3 regions of the Peribacillus frigoritolerans genome follow, and region 1 is predicted to be linked to each of the others. Evidence: riboswitches for the same ligand, from Rfam matches in the RefSeq annotation. Region 1 holds a riboswitch; each other region holds the start of a gene.
The links. Region 1 has a riboswitch for preQ1 ahead of ABOA58_RS02305 (QueT transporter family protein). Riboswitches for the same ligand answer to the same signal wherever they lie in the genome.

Region 1 (4,238 bases):
CTTAAAATAGATGCAAGTGCCATGCCACTGCAAACAGGCCAAGAAGACAGCATTCACTTAAAAAAAGTGCCGAAAAATCGGCCCATTTGGACGAAATAACGGCTCAAGTTGGACGAAATCCGGTTTGTATATTGCAGAAAAAATGGCTCACCCTATAAATAGGAGGTGTCCAAAACATGGACCAATTTGAAAAAGCCTATGAATCATATAAACAGCAGGGAACACCGCAAGCAAACCAACCTGATTCAGCAGGAAAAGAAGAAATCATCGCCGTAAGGAAAAATGAAGAGGACAATATTATCGCCATCAAGACGAACTCCGGCCGCGAACTCGACTACCCCACAGCCCTTGCGGAAGCAAAGGCTGGCAACCTGGCCAATGTTGACGTCTTTCATAAATATGGACGTGACATATTGCGGAGTGAGCCCGATGGGATAAAGGAAAATAACCTGGATCAACTGCCGGAGTTTTGAATTTTCGGGGAGACTGCCTGATATGGGCAGTTTTTTTCTGTCTGGATGAGCTAAAAAAGAACCAGCATGATTAGCCGGATCTTATTTTTCGTAAGGATAGGATTCAGAGATTTCGAGCAGTCGGCCGCAGGACTCGACAACCTCGATGATTTCCATCCATGACATGTCCAGACCCAGTTCATTAGCATGGGAAATCTTATCCCGTAATTTCCGGATGGCGTTCGCATCCTTCTTCCCTTTACTTTTCGAAGGGATTTGGAAGAAGCACCTCAATTCTTTATCTTTATGTATAATATCGAATTTATCACTGATTTGCAGGCACTCTATTATATTGATATCCTCATTTTTATCGATTCTCCTTCTATATAATTCGGTTGCCTTTTCTAAACGGTCTTCGCTGATCATTGGATACCAGCTGCCATCGCCGAATCTATCCAGGATGATATCACTCATCCTCATTTCCAATAAGGTAATATATCCGAATATCAGCATCCTGATCGGAGGCTTTTGAAGGTCGGCATGGGTAATCAACATTTTAATTGAATTATTCTCTAATACGAACACCCTTGTTTTATTCTTGAAAATATGGAGAAGCTGGATCAAAGGGGTTGAATCCGAAACCATTTCCCTTGGTGAAAAGCTTTTTAAATATTCAGAAATACTCCCTTCACCTAGTTCTTCCCTTTCGATATACCCGATGATTTCCCCTTGATCTTTGACTGCCAATATATCAAAATTCTTTTTTTCCAATGCTTTCTGAATATCCAGAGCCAGATCATTTTTATGGCAAAACTCAAGCTCCTGGGCAATGCTCTTAACCGTTATATTTTCTTCATAAAGAGTTTTAAGACTAAGATAGCTGCTATTGCTTTTTCTTTCGCTTCCATTTAACATCTTTCAACCTCCGCTCAGGAACACTTTCTGCCCGTTTTCCGCTTTAATCATAGAAATGCATGCGGCCCCCACAAATAAAGTCCACTGCAGTGGACTCAATCCCAATCATGTTAATCTAATTTTTTGGCACCCATTGATCAAATGCCATCAACTGTATTGCCTACCGCCGTTTCCTCATTCTCCTTTTCTTCCCAACCCTTACAAACATCCACCCAATCCTTCGCACCTGAATATTCAAACAATTCAGCGAGTGTAAGTTCTATTGCAGAGTTCGCACTGCCGCAAGCCGGGAACAATGACTCGAAGCGCTTCATTGATACATCAAGAAAAACAGCTAAATCGTTTGCCAGACCAAACGGGCAAACTCCTCCGATTGCATGGCCGGTCTGTGCAAGCACTTCTTCAGGCGAAAGCATTCGTGCCTTGAAACCGAATGTCTGACGAAATTTCTTATTATCCACTTTGGCGTCCCCTGCGGCAACTACCAAAATCGCGTGTTCACCTTCCCCTTTAAAGGAAAGAGTCTTAGCAATCCGCGCTGGGATAACACCGATGGTTTCCGCTGCCTCAATCACCGTAGCACTCGATGTTTCAAACTCCTTTACGTCGCCTTCCCGATTCCATTTTTTAAAATGGCTTTTTACACTCTCGATCGACATATTATATTCACTCCTTTGACGTACATATTGAAATAATATCATCCTTCATTGCAATAAATCAAAATCCTATTGTGCTACTTCTCCTGCTTGGAAACTAATAAATTAAAACCATTCTTTACAAATTGACGAAACAAGCTTACATGAGATACTATTAAACATCGGGTAAACGCCTACACGTGGTTCGTAACCATCCCACGATAAAAAACTAGGGAGAGAGTAAAATGAATGTTCGTACACTCGTGATAAACGGGTTATTGGCTGCCTTGTATGTGGCGGTCTCATTGGTGTTTAAACCAATAGCTTTTGAGATGTTCCAATTCCGTGTACCGGAAATGTTGAATCATCTGATTGTATTCAATAAAAAGTATATCTACGGTATCGTTGGCGGAGTCTTCATATCGAATCTGCTCTTTTCACCGATGGTACCATATGATTTGATTTTTGGGGTGGGGCAATCCCTGCTCGCCTTATTGCTTGTCATTTATGTATCTCGTTTCATAAAAGGCATTAAAGGACGGATGATCGCCACGATTATCTTTTTCACGTTCACAATGTTTTTAATTGCAATTGAACTGAACCTTGCCTTTGGCTTGCCATTCTGGCTAAGCTGGATGACTACAGCTGTCGGTGAGTTCGTTGTCCTCCTGATTGGAGCGCCAATCATTTATGGAATGAACAAAAGAATTCAGTTTGAAAAGTGGCTTTAAAAGGAATCTTCGCGCCGTTAAGCCACTATAATGGAAAAGAGCTGTCTGCATGATGCGGCAGCTCTTTTTTTTCACCAATGAACTCGAAAATGATAAACTATTAGTAAGAATGGTGGTGGCCCTTTGAAAAAAGTCCTGACCATAATCGGTCTACTTGTAATTGCAATATTTATATACTCTAATGCAGAGCTGTTCACATTAGTTTGGAAAAGTGACCTAGATTCTGTTATTAGCATATTGAAGGAAAACCTTTTGCTTACATTTATTGTGACATTCGTATTGATGTTTGTACAAAATTCTTTTACAATCATCCCCTTAATTTTGCTCCTGACTATCAATGTCACGATATTCGGATTCATATATGGCTATCTATGGAGTTGGTTTACAAGTGTTGTTGCCTCAGGATTCATTTTTTATGCAGCAAGAAACTGGTTTCAGGAGCTTCTCTTAAAGAAGATTGGCGAAAAGTGGCAAGAAACCGTTGTGGAGCATGGCTTCATGTACGTTTTTACAGGCAGGATTTTCCCGCTTATCCCAACAAGCTTAATTAACTTGGCAGCTGGAGTCAGCACTGTCACGTTCAAGGATTTTTTATTAGCGACGGGGCTTGGCAACCTTATATACTTTTTCTTCCTATCGCTGATTCCCTATGGACTGCTATCTGTTGAAATGAACCAATATACGCTAGCTGCACTCGCACTCCTCTTCTTACTATTTTTCATTATCTATAAGCGTGCAAAAAAGAAAAAGAAACTTACCTTCTTCAGAAAAAACAGGTGACCACATTGGCCCTGTTTTTTTATTTAGGATTCTGCATATATTTTTTTCCGATAGTTTGTTAAAATGTGTATGTAATTTTACCTTTGAAATGTCTTAAAATCAGGGAGAATCTCCATGTCCAAACGCTCCATCTTAGCAATATATATCCTATCCGGGATTCTTACATTAGTCGTGTTCGACTATTTTTTAACTACAAATATCCAAAATAAAGAGGTTTTTATTCAACTTCAAAGAGTGGAAGGCTTTGTTTTCCTTTTATCAATAGGCTTGGTCTTATATCTTTATTTAGCTAAAAGGGAAGAATTCAAACGATTAAAAGAAGCGGAACAACGTCGGCGTACACTCATCAATTCAATGGTGGATTTCGTTAACTTCAAGGATGGTGATGGCCGATGGCTTGAATCCAATACTTTCGGGCTGCAATTATTTCAATTGGAGCATGTAGATTATAAGGGAAAAAGAGACAGTGAGCTCGCAGAATACTCGGAATTTTATAAAGAGTCGTTGATCTACTGTGAAGTTTCCGATGAAGAAACGTGGCTAAAAGGGGAAATCACACGGTGTGAGGAAATCATCCCTCTTCCCGATGGCAATCACAAGACATTTGATACGATCAAAGTTCCCCTGTTCAATGAGGATGGTTCACGAAAAGGCTTAGTCGTCATTGGCAGGGATATTTCTGAAAGGGTTGTCGCGGAGAATCAATTATTCGAAAGTGAACAACG
Region 2 (4,238 bases), 1.8 Mb from region 1:
TGGATCCTTACTGAGTATAAGTGCCCGTGCATGGTGTTGAAAGGAAATTTCGGGATTTGCAGTAGCAGGTATTGGAAGCAATGATTATTTAAGTTAAAATATTCCTTTAATCAATTATACACTAAATATTCTGAAAACAAAGGGAAATATCCACTTCCAGCCGCTTCTGATAGATTTGTTTTTTAATGGTTTATTATTGTGTATAGTTATTATTCCCCGAATAAACGAAAATGAAACAACATTAGAATGGAAGGGAAAAAGCAATTTCCCGCATTCGGGAAATTGCTAGTGTCATAATTGGAACTTCTTAACCTGTTCAGTGAGCAGTTCTGCCGAGGATGCAATTTCACTGGCATGATTCGTGATTTCATCCATCGAAGAGCTGGATTGCTGAGCGGAGGCGGAGACTTGTTCGATTCCTGCCGCGGACTCTTCAGAAACGGCTGCGATATCTTCGATAGCCTGATTGATTTTTTGGCTATTTGTGGAGATATAGTTCAATTCGTCTGTTATATGCTGTATTTTCATTTCCATATTCCCGACAGAATGATTAATTGTTTCAAAGGTTCGGCCTGTGAGCGTAATTTGTTTTGTGCCTTCATCCACTTGTGTGTAACCATCTTCCAGGGAGTGGACGACCGTTTTTGAACCTGTTTGAATGGCGGAGACAATATTGGTGATATCCCCAACGGAGTGTGTGACCTCTTCAGCGAGTTTCCGCACTTCATCGGCGACGATGGCAAAGCCCCTGCCATGTTCACCAGCACGAGCAGCTTCTATGGCTGCATTCAGCGCCAATAGATTGGTTTGATTGGATATATCCTTGATGACCTGCACAAGCTGCGAAATTTGCTGTGATTGAGAATCGAGCCCTTTCACTTGCTCTACGGCATTTTTGACAATCCCATCAATACTTTGCATCTGTTGGACCGAACTGCGCATTAAAGTGGTGCCCTCCTTGGTCAAGGAAAGGATTTCGGTTGAACTGTTAGCTACATCCACCCCTTCTAGGTGGGCAAGCTTAATCCTGCCGGTGAAATCATCCATGATGCGAACCATTTCAGATGCCCGGTTGGCTTGTGACTCCGAACCTTCCGAAAGTTCATACATCGTAGTCGCTATCTGTTTGCTGCCCTGCTGCACTTCATTTGCTGATTGAGTCAGATCTTCACTTTTGTTGGAAACGGATTGCGAAACACTGAGCATTTTTTCGATAGTATCACGAAGGTCTTTCTGCATTTGATTGGCGGATACCGTTAGTTCGCCCATTTCATCATTTGACTTTTGCTCCAGGGGCTCATGATTCAGCTCTCCTGCAGCCACCATTTTCATCCTATCCCTGATTTTAAGGAGGGGGGTGGTAATGAGGTTGGCTGTAACAACCGCAAGGACAAGGCCAATAAGGACTGCCGCAATGGATATGATGATACTTGTCGTCTTAACCGATTTCCCGCTGGCGATGACGGTTTCACCAGAAGCGACAATCAATTCCTCGCGTTCCGAAGCAAGCTCCTTGAAACCCTCCATTACTTCATTGCTGATTGGCGCCACTTCATTTTTGAGTATCTCTTTAGCGCGTTCTTCATTTCCTTTTTCATATTGTGTAAATACCCGATCTACAATCATCGTCCTCCAATCCACGCTTTTCTCGATCAATTCCTTCGCTTTATCAGAATCGCTTAAGGCTAGGAGTTCCTCCTGGATGACCTGGCTTTCTTCAGTATATTGTAAGAACCCTTCTTTATAACTCTCGTCACCATAAAGAATATAGGCCCGGGCGTATGCGGTTCTTTGTGCTAGATTGTATAGGAGCTTTTCGTCTTGGATAAGAAGCGGAAGTTCCTTTTCGATGATATCCTGGGAATAAACCAGTGACTTGTTGCTGCTATAAATGTTGAATGCTCCTAAGATGACACATAAAGATATGATGAGTGAAAATGCCACCAATACCTTTGCTTTAATGCTTTTCAAATTATTGGACCCCTTTATCGATATTTTATTCACACTGTTTTATCGGATAAATAAAAGGATATTTAAGCAATGAAAAGTTAACCAAATTTTCCATCAGGTCTAATGTTCTCTTAATATAAACATCTTGATTTCTTATCGTTTTCAAGTTACTATTGACTTGGAAAAATATAATATTCCGCGTTAAGGCGGAAGAGGTTCTAGCTACCCTCTCAAAAAAACTAAGGAGAAACAGTGCTCTATTCTTAGGGTGCTGTTTTTTTCCGTAAAAAGGAGTTTTATAGAAATGAAGAAGAAAGAAAAGGCAGTGGTTGTGTTTAGTGGAGGTCAGGACAGTACGACGTGCCTGTTCTGGGCGATGGAGAGATTTGAGGAAGTGGAAGCGGTGACGTTCGATTATAATCAGCGGCATAGCTTGGAAATCGAATGTGCTCAAAACATTGCCAAGGAATTGGGCGTGAACCATCATATCCTTGACATGTCGCTGCTGAACCAACTGGCACCAAATGCGCTGACGAGAAGTGATATTGCGGTGACGGACGGAGAAGAAGGGGAATTGCCGTCGACGTTCGTACCAGGGAGGAATTTGCTGTTCCTTTCGTTTGCCGGAGTGCTGGCGAGTCAGATTGGCGCTAAACATATTGTCACCGGTGTCTGTGAAACGGATTTCAGCGGATATCCGGACTGCCGCGATGTATTCATTAAATCATTGAATGTGACCTTGAACTTGTCGATGGACCAGTCATTCGTGATTGATACGCCGCTAATGTGGCTTAATAAAGAGGAAACATGGGAGCTAGCGGATCAGCTAGGCGCGTTCGACTTTGTCCGCGAAAAGACCCTGACTTGCTATAACGGAATCATCTCCGACGGCTGTGGAGATTGTCCGGCATGTAATCTGCGGAAAAAAGGACTGGATGACTATGTAAGCAGACGGAAGGTGCTTTCATGATGTACGGTTTTACGATAGTGGATAAACTCCAAAAAATAGATGAAGATATTCAGCGCAGCCAATTGAAGTATACAAACAAGAGGGTTCTCGTGAGTAAGGAATTCACCTTTGATGCGGCACACCATCTGCATGATTATGAAGGGAAATGCAAGAACCTGCATGGCCACACGTATAAGGTCATTTTCGGATTAAGCGGGTATACAGATTCACGAGGGTTGATGATAGATTTTGGGGACATCAAGGATATATGGAAAAATGAAATTGAAATCCACCTGGATCACCGTTATTTGAATGAAACCCTGCCGCTCATGAATACAACAGCTGAAAATATGGTTGTCTGGATTTATGAAAAAATGGCCGAATCCCTTTCATTAAAAGAATATGAGGGTGCTAGAGTCGAATTTGTTCGACTGTACGAAACGCCGACAAGCTATGCCGAAGCCAGAAGGGAGTGGATGGAAAGTGAGTAAACTCCCTGTTATGGAAATCTTCGGGCCGACCATCCAAGGAGAGGGAATGGTCATTGGCCAAAAAACCATGTTCGTTCGGACGGCCGGCTGCGATTATTCGTGTGCCTGGTGTGATTCCGCATTTACTTGGGATGGCACCGGTAAGGAAGATACCGTCCAGATGACTGCTAGAGAAATATGGGATGAGCTGAAGCGTATTGGGGGTTCTGGTTTTTCCTTCGTGACGATATCAGGAGGAAACCCGGCTCTGCTGAAAAACCTAAACGGCTTGATAGCGATCTTACATGAAAATAAAATGAAAATAGGTGTCGAAACCCAAGGGAGCAGATGGCAGGATTGGTTTCTCGATATTGATGAACTGACTATTTCACCTAAGCCGCCGAGCTCTGGAATGAACACGGACTTTACGGTGCTCGACCAAATCATCTCGAACCTTGCCAATCGAAATCCTGAAAACCATGTCTCATTGAAGATCGTCGTCTTTAACGAGGAAGATTATCAATATGCCAAACATGTACATGGGCGTTACCCGGATATTCCTTTTTATCTGCAGGTCGGCAATGACGACAGCCGGACGGCGGATGATCGTCAATTGATCAGCGGCCTATTGAAGAAGTACGAAGAGTTAATTGATAAAGTGATAGTAGATGATGAATTGAATGATGTGAAAGTCCTGCCCCAGCTGCATACCTATATATGGGGAAACAAGCGGGGCGTGTAAAGTAAAGGCAGTGTGATGTTTAATCACACTGCCTTTTAAGCTTATTACAACCTTTGCATATGTGTAGCTTTGAAGGATGATGTGTATTTAAGGCCATATCCAAATAAGCGATCCATTCCTATATGCG
Region 3 (4,238 bases), 1.8 Mb from region 1:
TACTGAAGAGGTATGGATATGAATGTGAAGATGTTTTTCAATCAAAATGGGAATTGCTTGAACAGCCAGCACCTGAGTTATGTGCCGATCGGGTAGATTATACTCTCCGGGATATGTATCAATATGGACATATCACACTGGAATCCGTTCATGACTTTCTAAACCATGTAATCATAATAAATGGAAGGATGTATCTGGATAATATTGAATCGGCTGAATGGTTTGTGAAAACGTATTATAGCGAAGTTATTGATTTTTTCATGGAACCGCTTAATATATATGGCTATGGAATTTTGGCAAAGACCTTAAAATTGGCTTTGGCTAAAAAACTAATCAGCCTTGATGACTTACTTGGTACAGATGAGGAAGTCATGTCCTTGTTAAGCTTGACTGAAGACCATGAAGTGCAAAATCTGTTAAAACGGATCCATGGTAACGTAAAGGTGAAAAAAAATCAAGTGGACTACGATTTTTATCTGAAAAATAAAGTGCGGCTCATTGATCCTTCCGTTATTCAAGGAACCCAATTAATAAGAGCATCCAGTTTATCAGACAAAGTCAAGAAAATGGGAATTGAAGCCTACAAAAAAGCTTCAAAGGGCATGTATCTAAAAGTGATTTCCGATTGAATTTCGTGTCAAACCATACGGAAAGTCAAAAACTCAAGGGTGTTATTCATCCTTGAGTTTTTTTCCGGAAACATCTAAGTCTCCTCCCGTTTAAAAATTAGTTGATTTAGACAATCGACATCCAGTAAGGAGCTTGATTAACGGATGCCTTATACATCTGAACCAGCATCCTTTAATAATTAAAAAACTAATGATGCTCTCAAAGTATTAACGCCATTTTCCAAATAACCCTTTAAACAGGTTAATGTATAAACCCAACCTTCCTTTTGTCCGATCATTTTGTTTATTATTTCAGGGTCGTCTTCACTCAAACCTGATTCGTTTACTTCAATAATTGTACTCGTATTATCCAACTCTTTTAGTGTAATGGTAACAACCGTTTCTTGATCATTTCCGCCCCCGCAAACACGATTTTCCTATTTTCCTCGACTTCCATTACATTAATAACCACTTCAGCATCGTATTCGTTGTATCTCAATGCAGGCGTCCGGCCTTGTTCCCATCTTTCCGAACTCGATGAGAACCAGAAATTCCCGATTTTTTCAGGATTCACTATGGCTTCAAACACTTCATTAGCTGGCTTGATTATCTTAAATTTCGTAATTATTTGGGTATCCATACTAAATCAACTCTCTTTCGATTTGTTTTTATTGTATTCCACTATCCCAATCTACTGATATTGGCGGCAGGGTCCTTCCAGTTTCAAGCAAGCTCTTCAGGTTACTCAGAATGGCTGGCCAACCATTATTCAAGCCTTCAAAGGTATTGTCATCATATACGAAATCTGTCTCCAATAGCTCCTCATGCCTAAGCGTTAACTTTAAAGTCGAATCATCCATTTTCTGTAATTCAAAAGTGACCCGTGTAGGCTGCTTGCGAGGTGTTTCGTCTCCTGCCATGTTCCATGTATACGAGAGCAGGTGCAACGGCTCACACTTAAGTACATTCCCATGATCAGTAATCCGCCCATCTTCCAGCATATATTTGACGCTTGAACCTTCTTGCCAGTCAGACTGTACTTGCAATCCAAAGTGGTATTTCTTCGTGACTTCACCACTCGTCAGGGCTTCCCAAAGCTTCTCTGGTGTGGTTGCGATATAAATAGGATAGACAAACGTAGTTTTTTTCATAATTCTTTTTCCTCCTCGCCAAATAAGATATCAAGATCGTAACCTAACTCTATCATTGATTGTCGGCTTTCATATACAGCCGGTCAAGCAGTTTTTTGCGACAGAAATCGGCAAAGTCATTGCATTGAAGAAGATTTGAAGTGCATTGCTAAAACCGGATTCTCCGTGACATAAAAGGGCCGTATGGAAACTTCTTGATTTCCAATCGCTTTCAAGCTACGATGAATAAGGAAAATGATAATCCGCCCGGGCGGAAGAGGTTCTAGCTACCCTCTCAAAAAAACTAAGGAGAACAGGGCTCTTTCTTAGGGTGCTGTTTTTTCTGTATAAGGAGAATTAAGAAATGTTAAGAATTTTATTGTATTTAGTATCCATCATCACGGCGAATGTGGTTACAGCAGCTTTTGAGCCATTACATTTTGGCATGTTCATCATCCCGATGGGAACATTGCTCATCGGGGGAACCTTCATCTTCCGAGATCTGGTCCAGAATAAATTCGGCCGCGCGAAGACCTATATATGCATCGTCACTGCACTTATTTTATCTGCATGTGTATCATTTTTATTAGGAGATACGTTACTGATTGTTTTTGCTTCCGCATTATCCTTCGTGGTCGCAGAAACAGCGGATACGGAAATTTATACCCGTTTAAAGCTCCCGATGAGTTGGAGGGTGTTTTACAGCGGGATCGTTGGAGGATTTTTCGATTCGGTGATATTTGTCGTGATTGGCCTAAGTCCATTGGGTGCCAATATATTGCCATGGGAAGCAGTACCCGCTGCGGTCATCGGCCAAATCATCGTTAAAACTATCATTCAGTCCATTGGTGCCGTATTGTTGGGACGAATCAACGTAGAACTGGAGAAACGTGTAGTCTCCAGTTAAATGCCAGGAGGGATGCACTACATGGATGGAACCAAAAAAGAAAAAGATAAATGCTATTGCCTCGAGGCCTTTCGTGAAAAATATGGGGCGCATGTTCAAGGGGAATGTATGAAGCTCTCCTGCGCCAATTATCGCAAGCATAAAGGAATTGACAAAAAAGGACCAAATTAGGTCCTTTTTTTTGCGTGAACGGAGTAACTCACGAGTAAAACGTGCGGAATTCACGATTAAACGGCACTAAATCATGAGAATAGCGCGGAAAGCGTGATTAAACAGCGCAAAATCATGAGTGCAGTGCAAATACACGAATAAAGAGCGCAACGCCATGAGTGCAGAACGAATTCACGAGTATATGGCCGAAATTCACGAGTAAAAGTGCAAAACTCACGAGTAAATGGCCGAAACTCACGAGTAAAAGTGCAAAATTCACGAGTAAACAGAGCGAAATCATGAGTGCAGCATGAATTTCACGAATAAAAGTGCAAAATTCACGGTAAATGGCACGAAATCATGAGAATAGCGCGAAATCCTGAGTAAACAGCGAGAATTTCACGAATAAACAGTGCAAAATAAAGAGAGCAGCACGAATTTCACGAATAAACAGTGCGAAATTATGAGTGCAGGACAAATTCAAGAGTAATTAGCCCAAACTCACGAGTAAAAATCAAAAAAAGCTTCCTGCACCGTTCCATTAATGGGGCTAGGAAGCTTTGTATATTGTTTAAAATTGCTCTGTGCTTTTCCGAACTAATTTTTCGAGGAAGAAAAAGCATTCTCGCTTCCGCTCAAGTTCGGTTTGTCCATTTTCGGTGACATGATAATATTTCCTGCGGCCTGACTCGGACTCTTGCCAATGGCCTTTTATGAATTCTTTTTTTTCTAACCGTTTAAGGGCGGGGTAGAGGGTGCCTTCACTTATTTGATATTTGCCCATGCTCATTTCCTTCAAGATCTTCGTGATTTCATAGCCGTATAGCTTTTTTTGTGAAAGAAGTGAAAGCAAAAGGAGGTCAATGCTTCCCTTCATTAATTCTTTATCCAAATAAATTCTCCTCCTTTTCATTTTTAAAGTGTAATACGTTGTACATCGTATCACAAGGTGCATTTTACTTTTCTTAAAAAAAATGGTTAAATGACGATTGCTAAATAAATTTAATCATAGTAAAATGTGCTTCGGAACGGATGAGTTGTGAAGAGTGTGGTAAGGATACTATATACATGATTTAATTGTTTTAATGAAAATACGGAATAGGATAGAAGAATCCCTACTCAAGGGGTATTAATTGATTTTTTTTCGAAAATCATTTAGATTCTATTTATCAACAAGAGCAAAGAAAGAAGGTCCTAGATAGATGAAAGTGAAAGCACCAGAGCCATTCACATATATTGGTGGAAAGAGAGCTGTTCTTTTACTTCACGGGTTTACCGGAAGTACAGGAGATATGAAGAAATTAGGGAAATACTTGAATGATCTCGACTATACTTGCCACGGACCTCTTTATAGAGGGCATGGAGTGTCTGGTGAGGAGCTCGTTAAGACTGGTCCAAAGGAATGGTGGGAAGATGTAGTTAATGGCTATAAATTCCTTAAAG

Region 2: another riboswitch for preQ1. It lies ahead of queC (7-cyano-7-deazaguanine synthase QueC); the one in region 1 lies ahead of ABOA58_RS02305 (QueT transporter family protein).
Region 3: another riboswitch for preQ1. It lies ahead of ABOA58_RS20685 (VUT family protein); the one in region 1 lies ahead of ABOA58_RS02305 (QueT transporter family protein).

What each region holds. Positions count from the first base shown of each region.
Region 1 is NZ_CP158190.1:478,581-482,818, reverse strand. It holds gene ABOA58_RS02320 (DUF3892 domain-containing protein) at 177-473, shown strand; gene ABOA58_RS02315 (hypothetical protein) at 555-1,367, opposite strand; gene ABOA58_RS02310 (YbaK/EbsC family protein) at 1,505-2,026, opposite strand; PreQ1 riboswitch class I at 2,197-2,241, shown strand; gene ABOA58_RS02305 (QueT transporter family protein) at 2,248-2,733, shown strand; gene ABOA58_RS02300 (TVP38/TMEM64 family protein) at 2,857-3,513, shown strand; gene ABOA58_RS02295 (PAS domain S-box protein) at 3,628-4,238, shown strand, end outside.
Region 2 is NZ_CP158190.1:4,231,924-4,236,161, reverse strand. It holds gene ABOA58_RS20735 (methyl-accepting chemotaxis protein) at 292-1,971, opposite strand; PreQ1 riboswitch class I at 2,157-2,199, shown strand; gene queC (7-cyano-7-deazaguanine synthase QueC) at 2,255-2,920, shown strand; gene queD (6-carboxytetrahydropterin synthase QueD) at 2,920-3,390, shown strand; gene queE (7-carboxy-7-deazaguanine synthase QueE) at 3,383-4,111, shown strand; gene ABOA58_RS20715 (DUF4260 domain-containing protein) at 4,156-4,238, opposite strand, start outside.
Region 3 is NZ_CP158190.1:4,225,890-4,230,127, reverse strand. It holds gene ABOA58_RS20700 (HD domain-containing protein) at 1-629, shown strand, start outside; partial or broken gene ABOA58_RS20695 (SRPBCC family protein) at 809-1,248, opposite strand; gene ABOA58_RS20690 (SRPBCC family protein) at 1,277-1,759, opposite strand; PreQ1 riboswitch class I at 2,010-2,052, shown strand; gene ABOA58_RS20685 (VUT family protein) at 2,103-2,645, shown strand; gene ABOA58_RS20680 (hypothetical protein) at 2,667-2,816, shown strand; gene ABOA58_RS20675 (PadR family transcriptional regulator) at 3,367-3,687, opposite strand; gene ABOA58_RS20670 (alpha/beta hydrolase) at 3,998-4,238, shown strand, end outside.